Regions from separate parts of the Faecalicatena contorta genome, predicted to be linked through region 2. Evidence: predicted binding sites of a transcription regulator. Region 2 holds the regulator's gene; each other region holds the start of a gene.
The links. Region 2 encodes Rex, which represses fermentation and respiration genes when NADH is low (regulators of the CRP and FNR family bind a similar motif). Its sites were predicted from a motif close to ATTGTTAANTANTTAACAAT; they were not measured.
Positions count from the first base shown of each region.

Region 1 (5,275 bases), 990 kb from region 2:
ACAGAGTCTTGCCATCTCATTGGCACCCTGCAGGTACTTGCCCGGACTAATCAAAATATTTGCCATTTGTAATTCCTCCTAAATCAATCAGTATGTTATTTTATTAACAATCTTATTATGCACTGATTCCCCAATAAAGTCAATCCCGTACCAAAACTTTCTCACACCCAGATTCCGTTTACGGTAATAATTCAGACAAGTCTGAACTGTTACCATTTACATTACCATCCGAGAGCGAGGACCTCCCTACCGTTTGGATGAACCAACCGGCCGTGGGACGGAGCGGCGTCCCCATACCAAGTGGCCCTACATTCGTTTCTGATACCCCATCCGCTCACTCCCATCCTCCAGATAGATGATCCCGCAGTACTGAAACCCATTTTTATCGAGCATATGCTGCATGACCACGTTATCTCTGTGTGTATCGATACGGAGATTCCTGCACTGCTCTAGTGCCCAGTTCAGGCAGAAGGATGCAGCCCCGCGGATGGTGCCGTCGGATGTGATCCTGTGTACAACCCCATAGGGGGATTCATCCAGCCACTGACCGTTATATATTTTGGTATAAGTATCGTCACGGCCCTCTTTATAATAGAATGTAGCTATGATATTGCCGTGTTCTTCGCAGACATAGCTGTTTCCATCCTCAATATCCTGAGCCAGCAGTGCTTTGGGTGGATAGGTGCTGCCCCATTGTGTGGGATTTCCGTGGCTTGTCATAAACATTCTTGCACTTTCATACATTTTCAGCAGAATTTCCAGATCTGCCAGCCTTGCTTTTCTAATTTCCATGTTTAACTACTACCTTTCAAATGTTGTTTATTCTGAAAATAATATATTGCATACTATGTAATATATGTGCGGTTTGAGCAATGGTTTTACGATGTTTAAAATGAATTACACACATATTTTATTTTAAAACGATTCACATATTTAAGCAATTAGAAAAAATACTGAAAATTTGCAGCCTTTTGCCTTGAAAATCCGTCTATTTAATGTAATGATAATACTGTATTACTATAGAGGAGGGTACATAAGATGAGCGGCAAGAAGAAGGTATTACTGGCAGGGGGGATAACAGCTGGCATTTTGATCTGTATTTACTGTGGCATATCTATTTATTTCATGAGTCATTTCTTTCATAATACCATGATTAATGGCGTAGACTTTTCCATGAAGACGGCAGATGAGGCCGAGCGGTATTTTGCAGGGCAGATCGATGGATATGCGCTGAAAGTTACTCCGAAAGAAGGCGGCAGTGAGGAGATCAGCGGATCATCGATATCCATGAAGTATAAGAAGAGTAAAGAGCTGGATAAAGCGCTGAAGGAGCAGGGGGCGTTTCTTTGGCCTTCGATGCTTTGGAAAGACCATAAGGTAAAGCTGTCTCTGGGTTTTGAATATGACCACAAACAGCTGGAGGAAAAGATTCAGGCGCTGCAATGTTTCCAGAATGAAGAGAAGAGTGATCCGGAGAGTGCAAAGCCGGAGTTTGATGGAGATAAGTTTGTTGTAAAGCCGGAGGTGCTGGGGACAAAAATCGATCAGGAGCCAATGAAGGAAAAGCTAATACAGGCAGTGCAGGGGCTGGAAGAGAAATTCAGCCTGGAGAAAGAAGACTGTTATCTGAAGCCGAAGCATACTGCGGATTCAAAAGAGGTGGCGGCTGCCTGCGATACCTTGAACAAGTACTGCGGGACAAGCATCACTTACGATATGGCGCCGCATAAAGAGGTGGTGGACAAGGCGTTGATTTCTACATGGCTGTCCTGGGATGAGAACATGAATGTTACTTTCCATGAAGACAAGGTCAGAGAATATATGAATCAATTTGCCGCAAAATATGAAACACTTTACGGGACCCGTCCGCTGACCACGCCCTGGGGAAAAGCGACAGAAGTAAGCGGCGGTACCTACGGCTGGGCGATCAATGAGGCGGCTGAGGCGGATGCACTGATCGCCAGTATTAAAGCTGGTGAGCAGACAACCAAGGAGCCGGTATACGAGCAGCGGGCGGCTAGCCATGAGCAGCAGGACTGGGGCAAAACATTTATTGAGGTGGATCTGAGTGCGCAATATATGTGGTATATTGTTGATGGGAATGTTGCCTTTGAGACGGCCGTGGTAACCGGCAAGCCTTATGAACACTCCACACCGGCAGGGGTATATGATATTCTTATGATGATTCCAGGCACTACCCTTGTGGGAAATATTGTGCCGGAGACAGGAGAGCCGGAATACCGGACATGGGTGGACTACTGGATGCAGGTGACTTATGGCGGCGTTGGATTCCATGATGCCACATGGCAGCCCGCATTCGGGGGAGACCTGTACTGGAGTATTGGTTCCCACGGATGTATTAATATGCCGTTGGACGGCGCAGCGACATTATACAGCATGATATCAAACGGGACTCCTGTTGTCATGCACTACTGATGCACATAAGCGTAGCAGAAAACACTATATATTGTATAAAATTAGATACAAGGCCAATAATGAAAACTATTATCACTTATCCTCTTGTCTTTTATTTAACGAAATGATATACTGGGCGGGAACTAAAAGATAACCTGTTATATCAAAGGAGGATTTTATAATATGACTCATTATGATCAGTGGGAAGGATTTAAGGGAAGGCTATGGAGAGATGACATCAATGTCCGGGATTTTATTCAAAACAATTATACTCCTTATGAGGGCGATGAGAGCTTTCTGGAAGGACCTACAGAAGCTACAAATAAACTCTGGGGCAGGCTGCAGGAGCTGCAGCGGGAAGAACGGGCGAAGGGCGGCGTCCTGGATATGGAGACAGAGGTTGTTTCCGGCCTGACGGCTTATGGGCCGGGATACATTGATGAAGAGATGAAGGAACTGGAGACGGTAGTCGGTCTCCAGACAGATAAGCCGCTTAAGAGAGCATTTATGCCTTTTGGCGGTATCAAGATGGCGGAGCAGGCATGTACGACTTACGGGTATCAGCCGAGTGAGAAGCTGCATGAGATTTTCACCAAATACCACAAAACACATAACCAGGGGATTTTTGATATCTATACCCCGGAGATGAAAAAGGCGCGCCATAATAAGATCATCACAGGACTTCCGGATACATATGGCAGAGGGCGTATAGTGGGCGATTACCGCCGTGTAGCTCTTTACGGAATTGACCACCTGATTGAACAAAAAATGGTGGACTTTAACGAAACCGAAAGACACGGAATGAAGGGAACCGATTTTCGTCTGAGAGAAGAAGTTGCGGATCAGTTAAAGGCGCTCAAAGACATGAAGGAGATGGCGGCTGTCTATGGGTTTGATATATCCAAGCCGGCAAAGGATGCGAAGGAAGCAGTGCAATGGCTGTACTTCGGCTATCTTGCGGCAATCAAGACGCAGAACGGTGCCGCGATGAGCGTTGGAAGAATCTCTACTTTCCTGGACATCTATATCCAAAGGGATATGGAAAAGGGAATTCTGACAGAGGCACAGGCACAAGAACTGATCGACCATATGGTGATGAAGTTCAGGATGGTCAAGTTTGCCAGGGTTCCTTCCTATAACGAACTGTTCTCCGGTGACCCGGTATGGGCAACGCTGGAAGTGGCAGGGCTGGGGCAGGACGGCAGATCTATGGTGACCAGGAATGATTATCGTTTTCTGCACACCCTGGAGAACATGGGACCGTCGCCGGAGCCGAATCTGACGGTGTTGTATTCTTCCCGCCTTCCGGAGGCGTTTAAGAACTATGTATCTTACATTTCTATCGAGACAAGCTCCATCCAGTATGAGAACGATGATGTGATGCGACCGGTATGGGGAGATGATTATTCCATATGCTGCTGTGTATCTGCAACCCAGACGGGAAAAGAAATCCAGTTCTTCGGCGCCCGTGCGAATCTTGCCAAATGCCTGCTGTATGCAATCAACGGTGGTGTGGATGTAAAGACCAGAGAACAGGTAGCTCCTGCATATAAGCCGGTTACTACAGAATATCTGGAGTATGAGGATGTCATGGATAAGTATGACAAGATGATGGACTGGCTGTCAAAACTATACGTGGACACCCTGAATATGATCCATTACATGCACGATAAGTATTATTATGAGGCGGCGGAGATGGCGCTGATTGATACAGATGTAAGAAGAACATTTGCAACAGGAATTGCAGGATTCTCACATGTAGTAGATTCTTTAAGTGCAATAAAATATGCCAAGGTCAAAGTCATCCGTGACGAGACGGGAATGGCTGTGGATTACGAGACAGAGGGTGATTTCCCAAGATACGGAAATGACGACGACCGGGCGGACGATATTGCAATCTGGCTGCTTAAGACCTTCATGGGCAAGCTGAAAAAATGCCATACATACAGAAACTCAGAGCCGACAACCTCTATCCTCACAATCACATCCAATGTGGTTTACGGAAAAGCGACGGGCTCCATGCCTGACGGAAGAAAGGCGGGGGAACCGCTTGCACCGGGCGCAAATCCTTCCTATGGCGCGGAGAAAAACGGTCTGCTGGCATCTCTGAACTCCGTTGCAAAGCTTCCTTATGAAGAGGCGCTGGACGGAATCTCTAATACTCAGACGATCAATCCTGGTGCACTGGGGAATGACGAGGCGGAGCGTATTGAGAATCTTACCCGGGTGCTGGACGGATATTTTGAACAGGGGGCGCACCACCTGAACGTCAATGTGTTTGGCAGAGAAAAGCTGATCGATGCGATGGAACATCCGGAAAAAGAGGAATATGCAAACTTCACAATCCGCGTGTCCGGATATGCAGTTAAGTTTATCGACCTGACACGTGAGCAGCAGATGGACGTAATCTCCAGAACATGCCACGCGGATATGTAAACAGGCAGCACCTTTTTGACGGCAGACCGTTTTACGGGCCGGTTTGTTTACGGATTAATTCAGTTATAAATCATGTAGAAAGTTTTATTTTGAGGTGAATACGATGACAGAGCAGAACAATCTGAAAGGATATATCCATTCTCTTGAAAGCTTTGGTTCCGTAGACGGACCCGGCGTCAGATATATTATTTTTATGAGCGGCTGCGCCATGCGCTGCCAGTTCTGCCACAATCCGGATACGTGGAACATGCAGTCGGGGACACAGTATACCGCTGACGAACTGCTTGGGCAGGCTTTAAAATACCGCTCCTACTGGGCGAGTAAGGGCGGTATTACCGTAAGCGGTGGAGAGCCGCTTCTCCAGATCGAGTTTCTGACAGAACTGTTTCAGAAGGCAAAAGCAGCCGGGATCCATACGACTCTG
Region 1 covers NZ_BQNQ01000001.1:3,599,270-3,604,544, reverse strand. The annotation lists gene MWG26_RS16240 (glycerol dehydrogenase) at 1-66, opposite strand, end outside; gene MWG26_RS16235 (GNAT family N-acetyltransferase) at 307-792, opposite strand; gene MWG26_RS16230 (L,D-transpeptidase family protein) at 1,039-2,436, shown strand; gene pflB (formate C-acetyltransferase) at 2,599-4,851, shown strand; gene pflA (pyruvate formate-lyase-activating protein) at 4,955-5,275, shown strand, end outside.
Region 1: a site for Rex is predicted at 2,520-2,539, ahead of pflB (formate C-acetyltransferase). Genes of this name have one in related genera too.

Region 2 (5,275 bases):
TCTTCCGTCTTTTTCAGTTCATTCTGTCTTTTGCGCTCCCTGGCCTGCTGTTCCTTCTGTTCCTGCCAGCTCAGTTTTGCGTCTGAAACAGATTCCTTCGGAATACCAGAATTATCCGTTCCCCTGGCTGCAGGGGAAGTATAGACGGCCGTCAGTTCCTCCTTTTTCTCCAGATAATAGTCATAATTGCCGATATAGTTTACAAAGGTCTGATTCACCAGCTCTAATATGCGGGTGGCTGTCTGGTTGATAAAATAGCGGTCGTGTGAGACGTATAATACGGTACCGGTATAGTCGTTAACCGCTTTTTCTAATATCTCTTTTGAGGTGATATCCAAATGGTTTGTGGGCTCATCGAGGATTAGGAAATTGGCCTCAGAAAGCATCAATTTTGCCAGCGATACGCGACCCTTCTCGCCGCCGCTCAGGTCCCCGATCAGTTTGTACACGTCATCACCGGTAAACTGGAATGCGGCGAGCGTATTTCTGATCTGCGTATTATTTAGGGTTGGATAGTCATCCGAAATCTCGTCAAATATATTTTTTTGGTCATGCAGCACATGGTGTTCCTGATCGTAATAACCGATTCTCACCTTAGATCCCAGGGTAAAGGAGCCCGTATCCGGGGGAACCACTTGATTGATAATCTTAAGCAGCGTGGTTTTCCCGGTGCCGTTGTCACCGATTACAGCCACATGTTCGCCGCGTCTGATATCAAAGCTGATATCCGTAAATAAGGTTTGACTGTCAAAACTCTTAGACAGCCCCTCCACTGAAAGCACGTCGTTGCCGCTCAGGCAAGAGGGTTCCAGAGAAAAATGAATCTCCTTCGCCGCCTCCTGGGGCTTATCGACCAGCGTCATCTTATCTAGCAGTTTTTCACGGCTTTCCGCGCGCTTGATAGACTTCTCACGGTTGAATGAACGGAGTTTTTCAATGACGGCCTCCTGATGCTTGATTTCCCTCTGCTGGTTCAGATATTCTTTCATCATGGCGTCCCGGATCTGTTGCTTTTTGTCCGCATAGGCCTTGTAGTTGCCGGCGTACATCCGGACAGTCCCATGTTCGATCTCCACCACTTTTGTAACCACCCTGTTTAAGAAGAAACGGTCGTGGGAGACGATAAATACAGCGCCCGGGTAGTTCAGCAGATAGGTCTCCAGCCAGGTGATGGAGTTCAAATCCAGATGGTTTGTTGGCTCATCCAGAAGCAGAATATCGGGTTTTGTGAGGAGCAATTTTCCCAGGGAAACTCTTGTTTTCTGGCCTCCGGAGAGGGTGTCCGTTTTTTTGTCAAAATCCTCCTCCTGGAAACCAAGTCCTTTGAGGACGCCTGTCAGCTCGCTTTCGTAAGCATAACCATTCTGTGCCTCAAACGATGACATCATGCGGTGATAGGTATCGAGCCTGCTCTGAAGGGCTTCACCGCTCAGAGACTTCAGTTCCTTTTCAATAGCACGGATTTGATTTTCCAACTCGATAATATCAGCCTTTGCTGTCTTTACTTCCTCATATATGGAGCGGCCGCCCTCGAGTTTCTGCTGCTGTGCAAGATATCCGAGAGTTTTCCCTTTTGTAACTACAATTTCACCGCTGTCGACTGGCTCTTCCTTTACGATCATCTTTAGAATGGTGGATTTTCCAGCCCCGTTTACTCCGACCAGAGCCGCTTTTTCCCTGTCTTCTATATGAAAAGAGCCGTCTCTGACAATGACCTGTCCACCGAAAGCTTTATTGAGATTATGGCATGCAAGTATCATAAGAAACCTCCTGTTGTCTTCTGTATCGGGCCTCCCAGTTGTACTTCAGCCGCCGAACCCCGCTTGTTGTCTTAAAAAATAAGCATTAATTTTCAGCTATGCTGAAAACCTGTCCGCGGGGCATGAGCTGCGGGATGCCTTTGAGTATACTTATTTCATTATAACGAAAATAGTTTAAAATACAACTAAAATTTGACTTTGCCCGTACAATTCTATATAATATGAAATAGATTAAGTTTGGAGGGGATAGCTGTGGAAGATAGAGAGATATCACGTGCGGTAATTGGACGGCTGCCCAGATATTACAGATATTTGGGAGAATTACTGGATGCAGGAGTAGAACGGATTTCATCAAATGACCTGAGCAAGAAGATGAGCGTCACTGCATCTCAGATTCGCCAGGATTTAAACAACTTCGGTGGCTTCGGCCAGCAGGGATATGGATACAATGTTAAGTATCTCTATACAGAGATCGGAAAGATTCTGGGACTGAACAGAAAACATAACGTAATCATAATAGGAGCGGGTAACCTGGGGCAGGCGCTTGCCAATTACGCGGCCTTTGAAAAGAGCGGTTTTATACTGCAGGGTATTTTTGATGTGAATCCAAGACTGGAAGGGGTAACAATACGAGGAATCCCGATCCGTATGATGGACGACCTGAGAGAATTTGTTGAAAATACGGACATAGAGATTGCCGCACTGACGATTCCAAAGTCAAAAGCGGTGGAAGTAGCCGATATGCTTGTTGAGAATGGTATCAAGGGCATATGGAATTTTGCGCACACTGATCTGCACCTGCCGGATGATGTGATCGTAGAAAGTGTACATTTGTCTGATAGTTTGATGAAACTGTCCTATAATATCAGCCGTTACAATGAAGAACATGATAATTGATTAATAATATAAAACGTGTAACAAAGGTGCTGCGCCTTCGTTGCACGTTATTTCGCTTATTAGGAAACGTGCGCCTATCAGATACAATCCCATTGGGGATACGCACAGTGGTATTAGAGGCAGATGCCAGTGCGGCCGCTGCGGACGCGGGTTTCACAAGCGAAACTCTATAAAAATAAAGGAGAGTGAGTATATGAGATATCTGCCTACCGGTGAATGGATGCAGAAAGCTGACAATTACACGATCCATGAGATCGGGATTCCCTCTATGGTGCTTATGGAGCGGGCTGCTCTGGCGGCAGTGGCCGTCATGGAGCAGGAAAAGATCAATACACACAGAACGCTGGTGGTCTGCGGCTCCGGCAACAACGGCGGCGACGGCTTTGCAGTTGCGCGCCTGTTAAAAGAAAAAGGCTGTGATGTTGAGGCCGCTTTCATCGGAAACGAAGAATCCAGGTCTCCTGACTGCATGCAGCAAATGAAAATCGCTGAAAATTGCGGTGTTCCTGTAGTAACAACAATCAGCAGGAAGGAATATACTGTTATAGTGGATGCCGTTTTCGGCGTGGGCCTGAACCGGGAAGTCTCGGGAGCATACGCGGCAAATATTAAAAAGATGAATGCGCTGCCGGGGCAGAAGGTTGCCATAGATATCCCTTCCGGCATCTGCTCAGCCACAGGAAAGGTACTAGGGACGGCATTTTCAGCCGATCTGACGGTTACTTTTGAGTGCGAAAAGCTGGGCTGTGTTTTACATCCAGGCTGCCAATATGCCGGAAAAACTGTTGCCGTATCCATCGGAATCAGCCGGAAGCTTTTTGAAAAAGAACCGGGTGTCTGCTACACATTTGAAAAATCGGACCTGCCGGAGCTGATCCCGCCCCGAAGGCCCAATTCACATAAAGGAACCTATGGGAAGATCCTGATGATTACCGGAAGCCGCGGTATGTCGGGCGCCGCATATCTGAGTGCGAAGGCCGCGTATAGATGCGGCGCGGGTCTGGTCCGGATTTATACACATGAAGATAACCGGGTGATATTGCAGCAGCTTTTACCGGAAGCGATTGTCAGCACTTATACTGAATATGAGGAAGAAGCCATTCGTGATCTCCTCGCATGGGCGGATGTGGTCTGCATTGGCTGCGGGCTGGGACAGAGCCGTGTTACGGAGAGTATCTTAACTCAGGTCGTGAAAGAGGTTCAGATTCCCTGCGTGATAGATGCAGATGGACTGAATATACTGGGGTGCCATCCGGAATTGCTTGAAGAGCGGGAGCGGCCCATTGTCCTGACCCCGCACTTGAAAGAAATGTCCGGCCTGCTGGGCTGTTCTGTTACAGAGCTGCAGGAAAAGCGTTTCGAGATGACCAGGTCTTTTACAGACAGAGCTGGTGTTGTTTGCGTCTTAAAGGATGCACGTACAATTGCGGCCAAGTGGGATCGTCAGATATTCGTCAATACTGCAGGAAACAGTTCCATGGCAAAGGCCGGGGCCGGAGACGTGCTCGCGGGAGTCATTGCAGGGCTGATGGCGCAGGGACTGAAGCCTTATGAGGCGGCTGTCTGCGGAGTATACCTGCACGCCTGCGCAGGAGACGAGGCCAAAGCCGCCAGGGGTTCCTACAGTGTGCTGGCAGAAGATTTAACGGCGGGAATCGGGGACTGCCTAAAAAGAACAGAGGAGAGTATGGAGCAATGAAACAGTTTAACAGGGTATTTGCCAGGGTAGACCTGGATGCCGTATCATATAATATGGAACAGATGAGGCGGCGGATTGGGGAAGGGGCGCAGATCATCGCCGTGATAAAGATGGATGGGTACGGCCATGGCGCCGTGCCGATTGCGGAAATGTTTGAAGAAAAGGATTACATATGGGGCTACGCCACCGCAAGCCTGGAGGAGGCTGCAGCTCTCCGGAAGGAAGGGATTAAAAAACCAATTCTCGTACTCGGCTGTATTTTCCCGGAGCAGTATGAGGAGATGATTCTTAAGGATATCCGTGCTACTGTTTATATGAAGGAGATGGCGGAAGGCATGTCAAAAGCCGCGGCAAAGCTCGGCAGAACAGCACATATACATATTAAAGTTGATACAGGGATGGGAAGGCTTGGATTCTTGCCCGGCCCGGAGAGTGTAAAGGCCATCCGGGAGATCGGCAGGCTGCCTAATATAGGGATCGAGGGAATGTATACGCATTTTGCCAAAGCCGATGAGACCGACAAGAGCTACACACATAAGCAGCACGAAAAGTTTGAATGGATGAAGAAGGCCCTGGAGGCGGAAGGAACTTCCATTACATATTATCATTGTGACAACAGCGCCGGGATTATCGACTTCCCGGACATGAAACATAATCTGGTCCGCGCGGGTATTTCCACATACGGAATGTACCCGTCAGGGGAGGTCTCGCGGGAAGCTGTGAGCCTCAAGCCAGCGCTTGAGCTGATCAGCCACGTTACTTTTGTGAAGGAAGTAGAAGCGGGGGCTTCCATCAGCTACGGCGGCACTTTCATTGCACCTAAGAAGATGAAAGTAGCTACAATTCCTGTCGGGTACGGTGACGGATACGCCAGAGGGCTTTCGAATAAAGCTGACGTGCTGATCCGCGGCAGGCGGGC
Region 2 covers NZ_BQNQ01000001.1:2,612,519-2,617,793, reverse strand. The annotation lists gene abc-f (ribosomal protection-like ABC-F family protein) at 1-1,760, opposite strand, end outside; gene MWG26_RS11680 (redox-sensing transcriptional repressor Rex) at 2,013-2,657, shown strand; gene MWG26_RS11675 (NAD(P)H-hydrate dehydratase) at 2,851-4,356, shown strand; gene alr (alanine racemase) at 4,353-5,275, shown strand, end outside.

Region 3 (5,275 bases), 1.8 Mb from region 2:
CTTATTGAATTTTAATGCTTTCCGCAGCCGCCGGATTTTTGTCTTCATAGTATGGATTGCATCTATTTTTGTGCAATATCAACAATAAATGTTAAAAAAATAACGTTAAATATTTGACAAAAGCAATATTGACAATTATTTAACGATAGGTTAAACTAAAACCTGTAATTAAGAAAATTATTCTATTACGGGAGGAAAAATAGAAATGGCAAAGAAGGAAAAGGTCGTAGTACCTGAGATTGTAGACAGCGTGGAAACACTCGAAGCAAAAATGAAAGCTATGCGTGAAGCTCAGAAAGTATTTGCTGCTTTTACGCAGGAACAGGTAGATAAGATTTTTTATGAAGCAGCCATGGCTGCGAATAAGATGCGTATTCCGCTTGCAAAGATGGCGGTAGAAGAGACGCAGAGAGGAATTGTGGAAGATAAGGTTATCAAGAACCACTATGCAGCTGAGTACATTTACAATGCGTATAAAGACACCAAAACATGTGGTGTGATAGAGGAAGATGCGGCGTTTGGCATTAAAAAGATAGCAGAGCCGATCGGTCTGGTAGCTGCGGTTATTCCGACCACAAACCCGACTTCAACAGCGATCTTCAAAACACTGCTTTGTCTGAAGACCAGAAATGCAATTATTATCAGCCCCCATCCTGCTGCTAAAGCATGTACGATCGAGGCGGCAAAAGTTGTTCTGGACGCAGCTGTAAAGGCTGGCGCTCCGGAAGGCATTATCGGATGGATTGATGTACCGTCTTTGGAATTAACAAACACCGTTATGAAGGATTCGGACATCATTCTTGCAACCGGCGGACCGGGAATGGTAAAGGCTGCTTACTCATCAGGCAAGCCGGCGCTCGGAGTAGGACCTGGAAACACACCGGTAATTATTGATGAGACAGCTGATGTTAAGATGGCAGTAAATTCCATTATACATTCCAAGACATTCGACAACGGCATGATCTGCGCATCTGAGCAGTCTGTAACAGTTCTTGACAGCATTTATGAGGAAGTGAAAAAAGAATTTGCTTACCGTGGATGCTATTTCCTGAAAAAGGGAGCAGAGCTGGATAAAGTACGCAAGACAATCATTATTAATGGCGCACTGAACAGCAAGATTCCGGGCAAATCAGCATACGAAATTGCAAAAATGGCTGGAGTGGATGTTCCGGAAAACACAAAAATCCTGATAGGTGAAGTGGAATCAGTAGACATTTCCGAAGAGTTTGCTCATGAAAAATTATCTCCTGTACTTGGCATGTATAAAGCAAAAACATTTGATGAAGCGTTGGAAAAAGCAGCCCAGCTTGTAGCCGACGGCGGATACGGTCACACAGCTTCCCTGTATATCCATCCGGCACAGACAGAGAAAATAGCAAAACATGCAGCAGCCATGAAAACGTGCCGTGTTCTTATCAACACACCTTCTTCTCACGGCGGCATCGGCGACCTTTACAACTTCAAAATGGCTCCATCCCTCACACTGGGATGCGGCTCATGGGGCGGAAACTCCGTTTCTGAAAATGTTGGGGTAAAACACTTACTGAATGTTAAGACAGTGGCTGAGAGGAGAGAGAATATGCTTTGGTTCAGAACACCTGAAAAGGTTTACTTCAAAAAAGGCTGTATGCCGGTTGCACTGGATGAGCTGGGAACAATCATGCACAAGAAAAAAGCATTTATCGTTACCGACTCCTTCCTGTACAAAAATGGCTACGTAGCTCCAATCGAGGCAAAACTGGATGAAATGGGTATCCAGCATTCATGCTTCTATGAAGTAGCTCCAGACCCGACCCTGCAGTGTGCACAAAAAGGTGCAGACCAGATGAGAGCATTTGAGCCGGATACAATTATCGCACTTGGCGGTGGTTCTGCAATGGATGCAGCAAAGATCATGTGGGTAATGTACGAACATCCGGAAGCAAATTTTGAAGACATGGCAATGGACTTTATGGATATCCGCAAGAGAGTATATACATTCCCGAAAATGGGAGAGAAAGCTTATTTCGTAGCGATCCCGACCTCTTCAGGAACCGGTTCTGAGGTCACACCTTTTGCAATCATCACAGATGCAGAGACCGGGGTAAAATGGCCGCTTGCAGACTACGAACTGCTTCCGAATATGGCAATTGTAGATGTTGATAACATGATGACCCAGCCAAAGGGCCTGACAAGCGCATCAGGTATCGACGTTATGACACATGCAATCGAGGCATATGTATCTATCATGGCCACAGATTACACAGACGGCCTGGCAATGAAAGCTGTAAAGATGGTATTTGATAATCTTCCATCCGCATACGAGAACGGGGCAAACGACCCACATGCACGCGAAATGATGGCTAATGCTTCCTGTCTGGCAGGTATGGCCTTTGCAAACGCATTCCTCGGACTGAACCACTCCATGGCACACAAACTGGGTGCGTTCCATCACCTTCCACACGGTGTTGCAAATGCAGTACTCTTGACAGAAGTTATGAAATACAATTCAGCAGAGGCTCCGACAAAAATGGGGACATTCTCGCAGTACCAATACCCACATGCACTTGCAAGATATGCTGAACTGGGACGCTTTGCAGGCTGCACAGGCAAAGATGACCAGGAAGTATTTGATAACCTTGTTGTAAAATTAGAAGAGTTAAAAGAGACAATCGGTATCAAGAAAACGATCAAAGACTATGGCATAGATGAGAAATACTTCCTCGACACACTGGATGACATGGTAGAGCAGGCATTCAACGATCAGTGTACAGGCGCTAACCCAAGATATCCATTGATGAAGGAGATCAAAGAGATCTATCTGAAGTGCTACTACGGCAAATAAGCTTCCCGGTCTTTCATCCACAGCCGCCGTGTCATACGGCACAGCGGCTGTATAAAAATCATAAGATATCCTCTTGAATATAAATTTTTTCTCACAAATATGAGCGTGGCGCATAAGCGTCACGCTTTTAAATTCCGCAAAGGGGTCTGACCCCTTTGCTTCAGAATGATACAAAATTAACAATAAAACTATATAAAAAAAGATAGTTAAAAATTGCACAAAATTACTCGAGGGGTCTTACATTGTTAAAAAAGTTGATGTATAATAAATACAACTTAAAAGAGCGGCATCAAAAATAGGAGGTATAGCTTATGAAACTGGAAGAAAAGAATTTAATCGTGGAACGTCCTTATAAGAAAGTTTACAAATGTGAAGATAGTGTAGTAAAAGTATTCGAATCTGCGCATCCAAAATCCGCAGTATTCAACGAGGCGCTGAATACTGCCAGAGTAGAAGAGACAGGACTGGATATCCCAAAGGTAAAAGAGGTAACACAGATAGACGGCAAATGGGCGCTTTCCATCGAATACAAAGCAGGAAAGACATTGGAAGACATGATGGAAGCAGACAGCAGCAACCTGGAAAAATATATGGAGGACTTTGTAGACCTGCAGCTGACGGTACATGCCAAGACTGCACCGCTGCTAAACAAGCTGAAAGATAAACTGTCCCGTCAGATTAACGGCCTGAAAGACTTAGATGCCACAACAAGATACGAGCTGCTCACAAGGCTGGAGAGCATGCCGAAGCACAATAAAGTCTGCCACGGCGATTTCAACCCAAGCAACGTAATCGTAGGGAAAAACGGCAAGATGACAGTCGTAGACTGGGCACACGCAACCCAGGGCAACGCCAGCGCAGATGCAGCCATGACCTATCTGCTGTTCGCACTAAAAGACCAGAATGCAGCAGACCTGTATATGAAGCTGTTCTGCAAAAAGAGCGATACAGCAAAACAATACGTACAGCAGTGGCTGCCAATCGTAGCAGCGGCACAGCTCACAAAAGATAACGAACTAGAAAAAGATTTCCTAATGAAATGGATTGATGTGATCGATTATCAGTAGGGGTGTTTTGGGGAGGGGGACGCTAAGAGGAAGGTGAGACTGTTTCCCCCCGCGGGGGCAGTACATGCCGTTTCAAACTCCTGCCCACTTGCGGAGAATCCGTAAGAGAAAAAACAGGGAACAGGAAGGGACTTGCCGCAGTTGGCCCGAATGCCGATGCATTGGCGCCGCCGGTGGCAACAGAATTTGTTTTGGTAAAACAAATTCTGCCCTCCCTGTTCCCTGTTTTTTCTCTAACGGATTCTAACCGCGCGTTCTATGGAGTTTTGAAACGGCATGCACTGTCCCCGCGGGGGGAAACAGTCTCACCTTCCTCTTAGCTGGACGCATCCGCCGGTAACTAAAACCTCCCTATTGGGGAGGTCTTTGGTCGGTGACAGTGGATCTGATGTGAATGGCCGTAATTTTGCCCAGGGCGGAAGTGATACTGTGTACATAATTAATTCCCATAAGACATACCCTCCCCATCTCAGTCAGGCGGATCTCATCCAAAAAGCCCTAAAATCGAATCCCCCCGCTACCAGCTTGGGAAGAAGAGGTTATTTCCGATGTTGACTCCAGGCCTCCCCGCTGTTCCTGCGTAGAGGAAGTAATAGCAGTCGGATACTGCGGCCAGCCGTGCTCCGTTGATGGCATCCTGGGCCACGGTATAGGCCAGTTCGCTGGCGCCTCTTGCGAGTACGGCATCCAGACGGCCTGACCATACCGGTTCAAACTGTCCGCCTGCGTAGACGACATCTGTGATCGTGTTCGGGAAGATTGGACTGTTTACGCGGTTCATGATAACTGTTGCTACGGCAAGCATGGAATCGTAATCATGCATGGCCTCACAATCGAGTATTGCCGCAAATACATCCAGATCGTTTCCGGCCACATTGGTTGCTCCGCCGTTGACTATGGTGTCATCATAACCACCGTTATCACTGCCGCCTCCGGAATCATTGCCTCCGGATGGCGTATCTCCGGGATCATTGTTGTCATTCGCATTGTTATTGCCACTGTCAGGCTTCTGAGCAGCGGCGTTTTCTGCGGCAACTTTAGCGGCCGCCTCTGCAGCCAGTTTGGCGGCTTCCTCCTCCCGCAGTTTTTTAAGCTGTGCGTTGAAGGCGTTCAGATCAGTAGAGGTTGCCTCCGCCTTCTGAACCAGCTCTGCCTGCCGGGTCTCCAGGTTTTTCTGCAGTTCCTTCATGGAATCCTGCTGAGCCTCCAGAGTTATTTTTCTGTCAGCAATCTCTTTCTGGGTCTCCTGCAGGATCTGGAGCATACTCCGGTCATATTTACTGATATTCTGTATGAAGTCGGCTTTGTTTAAAAAGTCAGTCAGGTTGTCCGCCGAAAAAAGCATCTCCAGGAGTGTTGCATTACCGGTTTCATACATATACTT
Region 3 covers NZ_BQNQ01000001.1:773,026-778,300, forward strand. The annotation lists gene adhE (bifunctional acetaldehyde-CoA/alcohol dehydrogenase) at 206-2,824, shown strand; gene MWG26_RS03520 (aminoglycoside phosphotransferase family protein) at 3,136-3,891, shown strand; gene MWG26_RS03525 (cell wall hydrolase) at 4,409-5,275, opposite strand, start outside.
Region 3: a site for Rex is predicted at 2,989-3,008, ahead of MWG26_RS03520 (aminoglycoside phosphotransferase family protein). Genes of this name have one in related genera too.